Regions from separate parts of the Streptosporangium roseum DSM 43021 genome, predicted to be linked through region 2. Evidence: predicted binding sites of a transcription regulator. Region 2 holds the regulator's gene; each other region holds the start of a gene.
The links. The regulator HrcA, encoded in region 2, represses chaperone genes, less so after heat shock. The targets are predictions, from matches to a motif close to TTGGCACTCTCNNNNNGAGAGTGCCAA.
Positions count from the first base shown of each region.

Region 1: groL (chaperonin GroEL) is a predicted target of HrcA. The motif match lies at 1,484-1,510, and genes of this name have one in related genera.
Region 3: groES (co-chaperone GroES) is a predicted target of HrcA. The motif match lies at 1,984-2,010, and genes of this name have one in related genera.

Region 1 is NC_013595.1:9,842,241-9,845,515, forward strand. It holds gene groL (chaperonin GroEL) at 1-1,373, opposite strand, end outside; gene SROS_RS43020 (cold-shock protein) at 1,715-1,915, opposite strand; gene SROS_RS43025 (MoaD/ThiS family protein) at 2,234-2,509, opposite strand; gene thrC (threonine synthase) at 2,533-3,275, opposite strand, start outside.
Region 2 is NC_013595.1:2,474,660-2,477,934, forward strand. It holds gene SROS_RS11065 (DUF3097 domain-containing protein) at 1-312, opposite strand, end outside; gene SROS_RS11070 (hypothetical protein) at 368-1,105, opposite strand; gene hrcA (heat-inducible transcriptional repressor HrcA) at 1,289-2,302, shown strand; gene dnaJ (molecular chaperone DnaJ) at 2,315-3,275, shown strand, end outside.
Region 3 is NC_013595.1:1,176,269-1,179,543, reverse strand. It holds gene groL (chaperonin GroEL) at 1-1,492, opposite strand, end outside; gene groES (co-chaperone GroES) at 1,582-1,893, opposite strand; gene SROS_RS05520 (Uma2 family endonuclease) at 2,281-2,919, shown strand; gene SROS_RS05515 (class I SAM-dependent methyltransferase) at 2,939-3,275, shown strand, end outside.

The DNA.
Region 1 (3,275 bases), 3.0 Mb from region 2:
CCGGCGTTGACGGCGATCTGCTTCAGCGGCTCCTCAAGAGCCTTCTTCACGATCGCGGCACCGGTGGCCTCGTCGCCGGACAGCTCCAGCTTGTCGAACGCCTTGGCGCCGGCCTGCAGCAGGGCCACGCCACCGCCGGGGACGATGCCCTCCTCGACGGCCGCCTTCGCGTTGCGAACGGCGTCCTCGATGCGGTGCTTGCGCTCCTTGAGCTCGACCTCGGTCGCCGCGCCGGCCTTGATGACGGCCACGCCGCCGGCCAGCTTGGCCAGACGCTCCTGGAGCTTCTCGCGGTCGTAGTCGGAGTCGGTGTTGTCGATCTCGGCGCGGATCTGGTTGACCCGGCCGGCGATCTGCTCGGCGTCGCCGCCACCGTCGACGATGGTGGTCTCGTCCTTGGTGACGATGACCTGGCGGGCGCGGCCGAGCTGGTCCAGCGTGGTGGACTCCAGCTTGAGGCCGAGGTCCTCGCTGATGACCTGGGCACCGGTCAGGATGCCGATGTCGCCCAGCATGGCCTTGCGGCGGTCACCGAAGCCCGGCGCCTTGACCGCGACCGAGCGGAACAGGCCACGGATCTTGTTGACGACCAGGGTGGCCAGGGCCTCGCCCTCGATGTCCTCGGCGATGATCAGCAGCGGCTTGCCGGCCTGCACGACCTTGTCGAGGACCGGGAGCAGGTCCTTGTTGGCGGAGATCTTGGAGTTGACGACGAGGATGTACGGGTCGTCGAGGACGGCCTCCATACGCTCCGGGTCGGTGACGAAGTAGGGCGAGATGTAGCCCTTGTCGAAGCGCATGCCCTCGGTGAGCTCAAGCTCCAGGCCGAAGGTGTTGCTCTCCTCGACGGTGATGACACCTTCCTTGCCGACCTTGTCCATCGCCTCGGCGATCATCTCGCCGATCTGCGGGTCGCCCGCGGAGATGGAGGCGGTGGAGGCGATCTGCGCCTTCGTCTCCACGTCCTTGGCCAGCTTGGAGAGCTCCTCGGAGACGCGCTCGACGGCGGCCTCGATGCCCTTCTTCAGGGACATCGGGTTGGCGCCGGCGGCGACGTTGCGGAGGCCCTCACGTACGAGAGCCTGGGCGAGCACGGTGGCGGTGGTGGTGCCGTCGCCCGCGACGTCGTCGGTCTTCTTGGCGACTTCCTTGACGAGCTCGGCCCCGATCTTCTCCCACGGGTCCTCGAGCTCGATCTCCTTGGCGATGGAGACACCGTCGTTGGTGATCGTGGGTGCGCCCCACTTCTTCTCCAGGACGACGTTACGGCCCTTGGGGCCGAGGGTCACCTTGACGGCGTCCGCGAGCTGGTTCATACCGCGCTCGAGACCGCGCCGGGCGTCCTCGTCAAACGCGATCATCTTGGCTGCCATACGGCTAGACCTCCCAAACGCAGGGTGGCTTGCACCGGATCGAGCCGACGCCCGCGACGGCATGTGGACCCGCGACTCCGTTCGGCGGGTCCCATCGTCTCGATCCAGGGTTGGCACTCTCCAACAGGGAGTGCCAACGAACTGTTTAGCACTCTACCTTGCCGAGTGCAAGCCGTGACGCCCTGACCTGCGTCCAGCTTAGAACGAGGGGCCGCGTTCAGAGCGAAGGCCCGGCCCACCGGTTGGAACGGCGGGCCGGGCCGACATGCAGGAAGATCCGCGCGGACTGCGCTGCCACGGGAGCTTCCGGCATTTCCCGACGAATGGATGGAACGGTCGCGTCAGACCGCCCTGACGGATTCCGCCTGGGGGCCCTTCTGCCCCTGAGTGATCTCGAACTCGACCCGCTGGCCCTGCTCGAGTGCACGATAGCCATCCATCATGATCGCGGAGTAATGGACGAACACATCCTTACCACCGTCTACCGCGATGAAGCCGTAGCCCTTGTCCGCGTTGAACCATTTGACGGTGCCTTGCGCCACTTCCGACTCCTCTTACTGGACTTGAGGACATCGCCCATTCCTCGCGCGAAGTCCGCAATCTCCGAGGCGTAGACATCGCCTACGTCGATCGTTCTCGACCATACCTGTGGGACACCGTAGGGCAACAGAGTCAATCTGAGAACTACCGCTTTACGTACGCATTCAGGGCCGGGGACGAGTTTTGACGGTGCGATTAATTGGTTAAAAATTGCATCATATCTCGTGGCACAGATATGAGCTGACGTCACAAAACACGACACCCGCACGCGGTCAGGCCGCGCGCGGGTGTCGTGGAGAGGCGGTGTGGGCGCCGGGGGATCAGCCCCCCGCGACCGCCGGGATGATGGAGACCTGAACGCCGGACGGCGTGGCGGTGTCAAGGTTGTCCACGAAACGGACGTCCTCATCTCCGACGTAGACGTTGACAAAACGGCGAATCTTGCCCGTTTCATCAAGAATGCGCGCACCGATGCCGGGGAAGTCGGCGTCGAGCTTCTGCAGAACATCCCGCAGGGTCTCGCCCTCTCCGGTCACCTCGGCGGAGCCGTCGGTGTAGGTCCGGAGAATCGTCGGAATCCGCACAGAAACGCTCATAATTCAGTACCTTTCACGAGTTTCTAGGCGATAGCCGTACGGAAAGCGTCAAGAGACGGCCGGATGACGGCGGTGGGGCGAGCGTGGTCCGCCACGGCGTCGAGGGTCTTGAGCCCGTCGCCGGTGTTGAGGACCACGGTCTCGGCCTCCGGGTCGAGCTTTCCCTCGGCGACCAGCTTGCGCAGCACGCCGACGGTGACGCCGCCCGCGGTCTCGGCGAAGATCCCCTCGGTCCTGGCCAGCAGCCGGATCGCGTCGACGACCTCGGCGTCGGTGACGTCCTCCACCGCGCCGCCGGTGCGCCGGGCGATGTCCAGCACGTAGGGGCCGTCGGCCGGGTTGCCGATCGCCAGCGACTTGGCGATGGTGTCCGGCTTGACCGGCCTGATCACGTCGTGGCCGGCCTTGTAGGCGGCGGAGACCGGGGAGCACCCCTCGGCCTGGGCGGCGAAGATCTTGTAGGGCCTGTCCTCGACGAGCCCGAGCGCGATCAGCTCCTTGAACGCCTTGTCGATCTTCGTGAGCTGCGAGCCGGACGCGACCGGGATGACGATCTGGTCGGGGATGCGCCAGCCGAGCTGCTCGGCGATCTCGTAGGCCAGGGTCTTGGAGCCCTCGGCGTAGTAGGGCCGGAGGTTGACGTTGACGAAGCCCCACTTGTCGCCCAGCTCGTCGCCGATGAGCTCGGAGCAGAAGCGGTTCACGTCGTCGTAGGTGCCCTCGATGCCGACGAGCTTGCCGCCGTACACCGAGGCCATGACGATCT
Region 2 (3,275 bases):
CACCTGGGCCCGCAGGCCCTCCACCGCGATCGAGCCCGAGGCGCTCCGCCTCGGGCCCCGTGGCGCGGCTGCGGGCCGTACCAGCGTCACCACCTTGCCCTCCAGGAGGAACGCGGCGGGCTCCAGCGGGAACAGCCGCCGTCGCCCGAACCGGTCCTCCAGCGTGACGGCCTCCTTGTCGCAGGCCACCACGGCGCCGCAGAAGCCGCCGTCGGCGTCCTCCACGACCAGGTCGAGCTCTGCGGGGACCTGGGGGATCTTCCCCCTGAGGGGGCGCCGCCAGTCTTCCGCCAGCACGTCACGCTCGTACATCACCGACCGCCCACTCTCTCGTCAGGGATCAAGTGGACGGTAGCAAAAGCCGCGATCACCTGCCGTACGGTCCCGGCTGTCCCCACTGTCCCGCGGCGGCGGCGGCCTGGCGCTTGCGGGCGCCGCTCCGCTTCACCAGCACGACGATCGTCACGATGACGGCCAGCAGGAAGCCCAGGCCCGGCACCGCGAACAGGGCGACGGCCCCGCCGACCACCGAGTCGGCGGCGAGCTCCTTGCCGACGCCGAACTTGGCGCTCGCCCCCTCGGAGGTGGTGCAGGTGAGCGGGTAGTCGCCGGCCTTGTCCACCCCCACCCGCAGGGCCAGCTCCCAGATGACGCCGTCGGAGGTAACGGTCTGGTCCAGGCTCGGCTGCTGGAGCCTGACGGCCCCCGGATCGCCCTGGATCTGGCACTCGAACTTGGTGCCCGTCGCGGCGGAGACGTAGATGGCGGGCTTGTCCGCCGGGTCGAGCTTGACCGTCACGGTCTGGCCCGGTGCGAACGAGCTGGTGGGCGCGGCGTCGGTGATCGCGCTGAAGATGCCGCCGGCGAAGCCGGCGATACCGACGATCACGCTGAGCACGAAGACGAGCCAGGCACCGACGATCCAGCCGATGCCGGGCTTGACCTTCGTCTTCGGCGGCGGGCCCTGGGGTGCCCCGTAACCGGGAGGCGCGTATCCGTAGGGAGGGGCGCCCTGGGGCTGCTGGCCGTAGGGCTGCTGGGGGGCGCCGTAACCGGGGGCGCCGGAGTGGGCGCCCCCGGAGGGGGATACGAAATCGTTGGACATGTCGTAAATTGTGGGGCTTGCCGCTTGTATACCGATAGCAGTTGACTTGCTACCCGCTTGGCCCCATCATCCTGACGCCGTGTTATCGCACCCCGTGGGTTGGAGCCGTACACTTGGCACTCGGGAACACAGAGTGCCAGACCTGGCGTTTTACGTTCGGGCGCAGGCAGGGAGGTGAGCGCGTTGGTCGACGACCGCAAGCTGGCGGTGCTTCGCGCCATCGTCGAGGATTACGTGTCCACCAACGAGCCGGTGGGTTCCAAGGCTCTCGTCGAACGTCACAACCTCGGCGTCTCGTCGGCGACCATCCGCAACGACATGGCGGTGCTGGAGGAGCAGGGCTACATCGCCCAGCCCCACACCAGCGCCGGCCGGGTGCCCACCGACAAGGGCTACCGGCTGTTCGTCGACCGGCTCTCGCAGGTGAAGCCGTTGTCGAGCGCGGAGCGGAAGGCCATCGAGACCTTCCTCGCCGGCGCCGTGGACATCGACGACGTCGTGATGCGCACGGTGCGGCTGCTGGCGCAGCTCACCCGGCAGGTCGCCGTCGTGCAGTACCCCACGCTGACCAACTCCACGATCCGGCATGTCGAGCTGGTCCCGCTGAGCGAGCGCAGGCTGATGTTCGTGCTCATCACCAACACCGGGCGGGTCGAGCAGCGCGTGGTCGAGCTTCCCGACGTGGTCGACGAGACCCGCGTCGCCCACCTCCGCGCGACGCTCAACGCCTGCCTGGACGGGTGCGGGCTGGCCAGGGTCCCCGACATGGTCGCCGACCTGCCCGAACGGCTTCCGGTGGAGGACCGTCCGCTGGCGGCCACCGTCCTGTCGGTGCTGTTGGAGTCCCTCGTGGACCGGCATGATGAAAAGATCGTTTTCGCCGGGGCGGCCAACCTCGCGGGAGCCGACTTCACCGTCGGGCTCCGTGATGTGCTGGAGGCCCTGGAAGAGCAGGTGGTGCTCATGCGCCTGCTCGGTGAGACCTCCGATCTGTCGGCGCTGACGGTGCGGATCGGCTCTGAGAACCCCTACACCGGGCTCCAGGGCACGTCGCTCGTCGCCGCCGGATACGGTTCGGGGGACAAGCAACTGGCCCGGCTCGGTGTGCTGGGTCCGACGCGAATGGACTACCCGGTCACGATGGGCGCGGTGCGCGCGGTGGCACGCTACGTCAGCCAGATCCTGGCTGCATCCTAAGAGGTCAACTAAGTGGCTAAGAGCGACTACTACGGCACCCTCGGGGTGCGCCGTGACGCCAGTGCGGAAGAGATCAAGAAGGCCTACCGCCGTCTGGCGCGGGAGCTGCATCCCGACGTGAACCCCGACCCTGAGACTCAGGAGCGGTTCAAGGACATCACGCAGGCCTACGAGGTCCTGTCCGACCCCAACAAGCGCCAGATGTACGACATGGGCGCCGATCCGTTCGCCTCGGGCGCGGGTGCGGGCGCAGGAGGCTTCGGCGCGGGCTTCCCGTTCAGCGACATCATGGACGCCTTCTTCGGCGCGGCCGGCGGCGGCGGTGGCCGCGGTCCCAGGTCACGTGCCCGCCGGGGCCGCAACGCCACCATCCGGGTGGAGCTCGACCTGCGCGAGTCGGCCTTCGGCACCACCCGCGAGCTGGTCGTCGACACCGCCGTGCTCTGCGAGGTCTGCACGGGCTCCGGCGCCGCGGCCGGCACCCACCCCGACACCTGCGACATGTGCCACGGCCGGGGTGAGGTCTCCCAGGTCACCCGGTCCTTCCTCGGCCAGGTCATGACCTCCCGCCCCTGCCCCCAGTGCGGCGGGTTCGGCTCGATCATCCGCAACCCCTGCCAGGAGTGCTCCGGCGACGGCCGGGTCCGCACGCGGCGGACCATCAAGGTCCGCATCCCGGCCGGCGTGGAGGACGGCACCCACATCCAGCTCGCCGGCGAGGGTGAGATCGGCCCGGGCGGCGGCCCGCCCGGCGACCTGTTCCTGGAGATCGTCGAGCGCGCGCACGAGATCTTCGAGCGCCGGGGCGACGACCTGCACTGCACCGTGCAGATCCCGATGACCGCCGCCGCACTCGGCACCATCCTGACCATGGAGACGCTCGACGGCGCGGAGGAGCTCGACATCCGGCCGGGGACCCAGTCCGGGCAGACCATCCCCCTCTACGGCCGCGGCGTCCAGCGCCTCAACGAGA
Region 3 (3,275 bases), 1.3 Mb from region 2:
GGGTGACCTTGACCGGGTCGATGACGCCCTGGGCGATCAGGTCGCCGTACTCACCGGTGGCGGCGTTGAACCCCTGGCCGCCGGAGAGCTCGGAGACCTTGGTCGTCACGACGTAGCCCTCAAGACCGGCGTTCTCGGCGATCCAGCGGGCCGGCTCGATGAGCGCCTTGCGGACCACGGCGACACCGGTCGCCTCGTCGCCGGACAGGCCGAGGTCGTCCAGGACCTTCGCGACGTGGATGAGCGCGGAGCCACCGCCGGAGACGATGCCCTCCTCGATCGCCGCACGGGTCGCGGAGATGGCGTCCTCAAGGCGGTGCTTCTTCTCCTTGAGCTCCACCTCGGTGGCCGCGCCGACCTTCAGCACGGAGACACCGCCGGCGAGCTTGGCGAGGCGCTCCTGGAGCTTCTCGCGGTCCCAGTCGGAGTCGGACTGCTCGATGGCGTGCCTGATCTCCCGGACCCGGTCGGAGATCGCCTGCTGGTCGCCGGCGCCGTCCACGACCGTGGTGGAGTCCTTGGTGATCACGACGCGGCGGGCGGTGCCGAGCACCTCGAGGCCGACGTTCTCCAGCTTGAGACCGACCTCCTCGCTGACGACCTCGCCGCCGGTGAGGATCGCGATGTCCTGCAGCATGGCCTTACGGCGGTCGCCGAAGCCCGGCGCCTTGACGGCGACGGAGGTGAAGGTGCCGCGGATCTTGTTGGTGACCAGGACGGCCAGGGCCTCACCCTCGACGTCCTCGGCGATGACGAGCAGCGCCTTCTTGGTCTGCGCGATCTTCTCCAGCAGCGGCAGGAAGTCGGCGACGGAGGAGACCTTGCCCTGGGTGATCAGGATGTAGGGGTCCTCCAGGACCGCCTCCATCCGCTCCTGGTCGGTGACCATGTAGGGCGACAGGTAGCCCTTGTCGAACTGGAGACCCTCGGTGAACTCCAGGTCCAGGCCCATGGTGTTGGACTCTTCGACGGTGATGACACCGTCCTTGCCCACCTTGTCGAACGCCTCGGCGATCAGCTCGCCGATCTTGGAGTCCTGCGCGGAGATCGTCGCTACGTTCGCGATCTCCTTCTTGTCCTCGACCGGACGGGCGGACTCGATCAGCCTGTCGCTGACGGCCTTGGCCGCGAGGTCGATGCCGCGCTTGAGGGAGAGCGGCTGGGCGCCGGCGGCGACGTTGCGCAGACCCTCGCGGACCATCGCCTGGGCGAGGACCGTGGCGGTGGTCGTGCCGTCACCGGCGACGTCGTTGGTCTTGGTGGCGACTTCCTTGGCGAGCTGGGCGCCGAGGTTCTCGTACGGAGCCTCCAGCTCGACCTCGCGGGCGATGGTGACACCGTCGTTGGTGATGGTCGGCGCACCGAACTTCTTGTCGATGACGACGTTGCGGCCACGCGGGCCGAGGGTCACCTTCACGGCGTCCGCCAGGGCGTTCACACCACGCTCAAGAGCGCGGCGTGCGTCCTCCTCGAACGACAGGATCTTCGGCATGTCAATCCTCTCTGAAGTACGTCGGCGCATCAAAGCCCCGGGCGCTCACGCGACCCGGGGCTCGATACGTCATCTTTTATGAAGCTTGTTTACTTCTCGATGATGGCGAGCACGTCACGAGCGGAGAGCACCAGGTACTCCTCGCCGCCGTACTTCACCTCGGTGCCGCCGTACTTGCTGTAGAGGACGATGTCGCCCTCCTTGACGTCGAGCGGAATCCGCTTGTCGCCGTCCTCGTCCCAGTTGCCGGGGCCCACCGCGAGGACCTTGCCCTCCTGCGGCTTCTCCTTGGCGGTGTCCGGGATCACGAGGCCGGAAGCGGTGGTCTGCTCGGCCTCAAGCGGCTGGACCACAATGCGGTCGCCGAGCGGCTTAACGGGAACCTTGGTGGCGGTCGTCACGTCGGACCTCCCCTTCAGATTTGAATGATCTAGAAGAGGCGACCAGCGGTCTGCCGTCGCGGGAGTCAGACCTGCCTCGTCGCATATGATTTGGCACTCTCAAGGGGAGAGTGCCAATACGGAACAGTATGCAAGTAGGCCTTGACAGTCAACACGAACCGCCCTGATGCGCTTCCCGCGAACAACATCGCCCCCTCCGCCGGGCCGCCCGCCCCCTCCGGAGGGGGACACCGGAGGCCCGCGCCCGCAGGCCATCACCGTGAACTGCGCCGTTTCCGGACGTCACCCCCCCGATTCGGGGAACATACAGGGGGACGGGGCGGACTCCGACGGGAATGTGACTCAATGGCCACACACGGTGACGACGACGACGCTACGGTGGACGACGTGACCAGCACGATAAGCGAGGAAGCGGACACGCTGCGTAAGAACGGCGGCCTGCTCACCAACTGGCCGTATCCGCCGTCCGGCGGATGGGCGGCCGACGACCTCGACCGCCTCCCCGAGGAGGGCCCCAACGGCGAGCTGGACTTCTTCAAGCACGTCGAACTCGTCGATGGAGCCCTCATCTTCATGTCCCCCCAGAAGCGCTTCCACGATGTCGTGATCCGGAGACTCGCGAGCAGTTTCGAGGCCCAGGCGCCCGAACGCCTCGCGGTGGCCACGCAGATGGACGTCACCCTCGGTGTCAGGCAGCGCCCCTGCCCCGATGTGCTCCTCATCGACGCCACCCTGGACCATGACCACGACCGCACTTCGTACACCCCCGAGGAGGTCCACCTGGTCGTGGAGGTGGTCTCCCCCGAGTCCAAGCTCCGTGACCGCGAGGTCAAACCTCCCCGGTATGCGGCAGCCGGAATCGCGCACTTCTGGCGGATCGAAGAGGAAGGCGGCAAACCAGTGGTCTACGTCTACGAACTCGACCCCGCCACCCGCGCCTACGTACCCACCGGCATCCATCACGGCAGACTCTCGCTGGAGGTGCCGTTCCCCTTTGAGATCGACCTGGCCGACCTGCTGAGCTGAGGCGGTAGCGTCGGGTGGCGTGGACCTTGACGCATTCCGGGAGCTGCTGACACCGCGTGGCCAGGAGGCCCTCGGGGCGGCGGCCCAGCTCGTGGGCGACGACCCGGTGGCGGCGGTGACGCGGCTCAGGAAGACCTACGACGCCCACCTGACCTCGGCCGCGCTCACGCAGGCCATGCTCAGGCGGCGCGCGAGGGAGAAGTTCGGCGCCGACGCCGACCTCATGTACTTCACCTCCGGCGGCCTGGAGCAGGCCACCCGCCGTGAGGTGGCCGACCACCGGGCCCGCCGCATCGCCCCGGGCTCCCGGGTGGCCGACGTCTGCTGCGGTATCGGCGGGGACCTCCTCGCGCTGG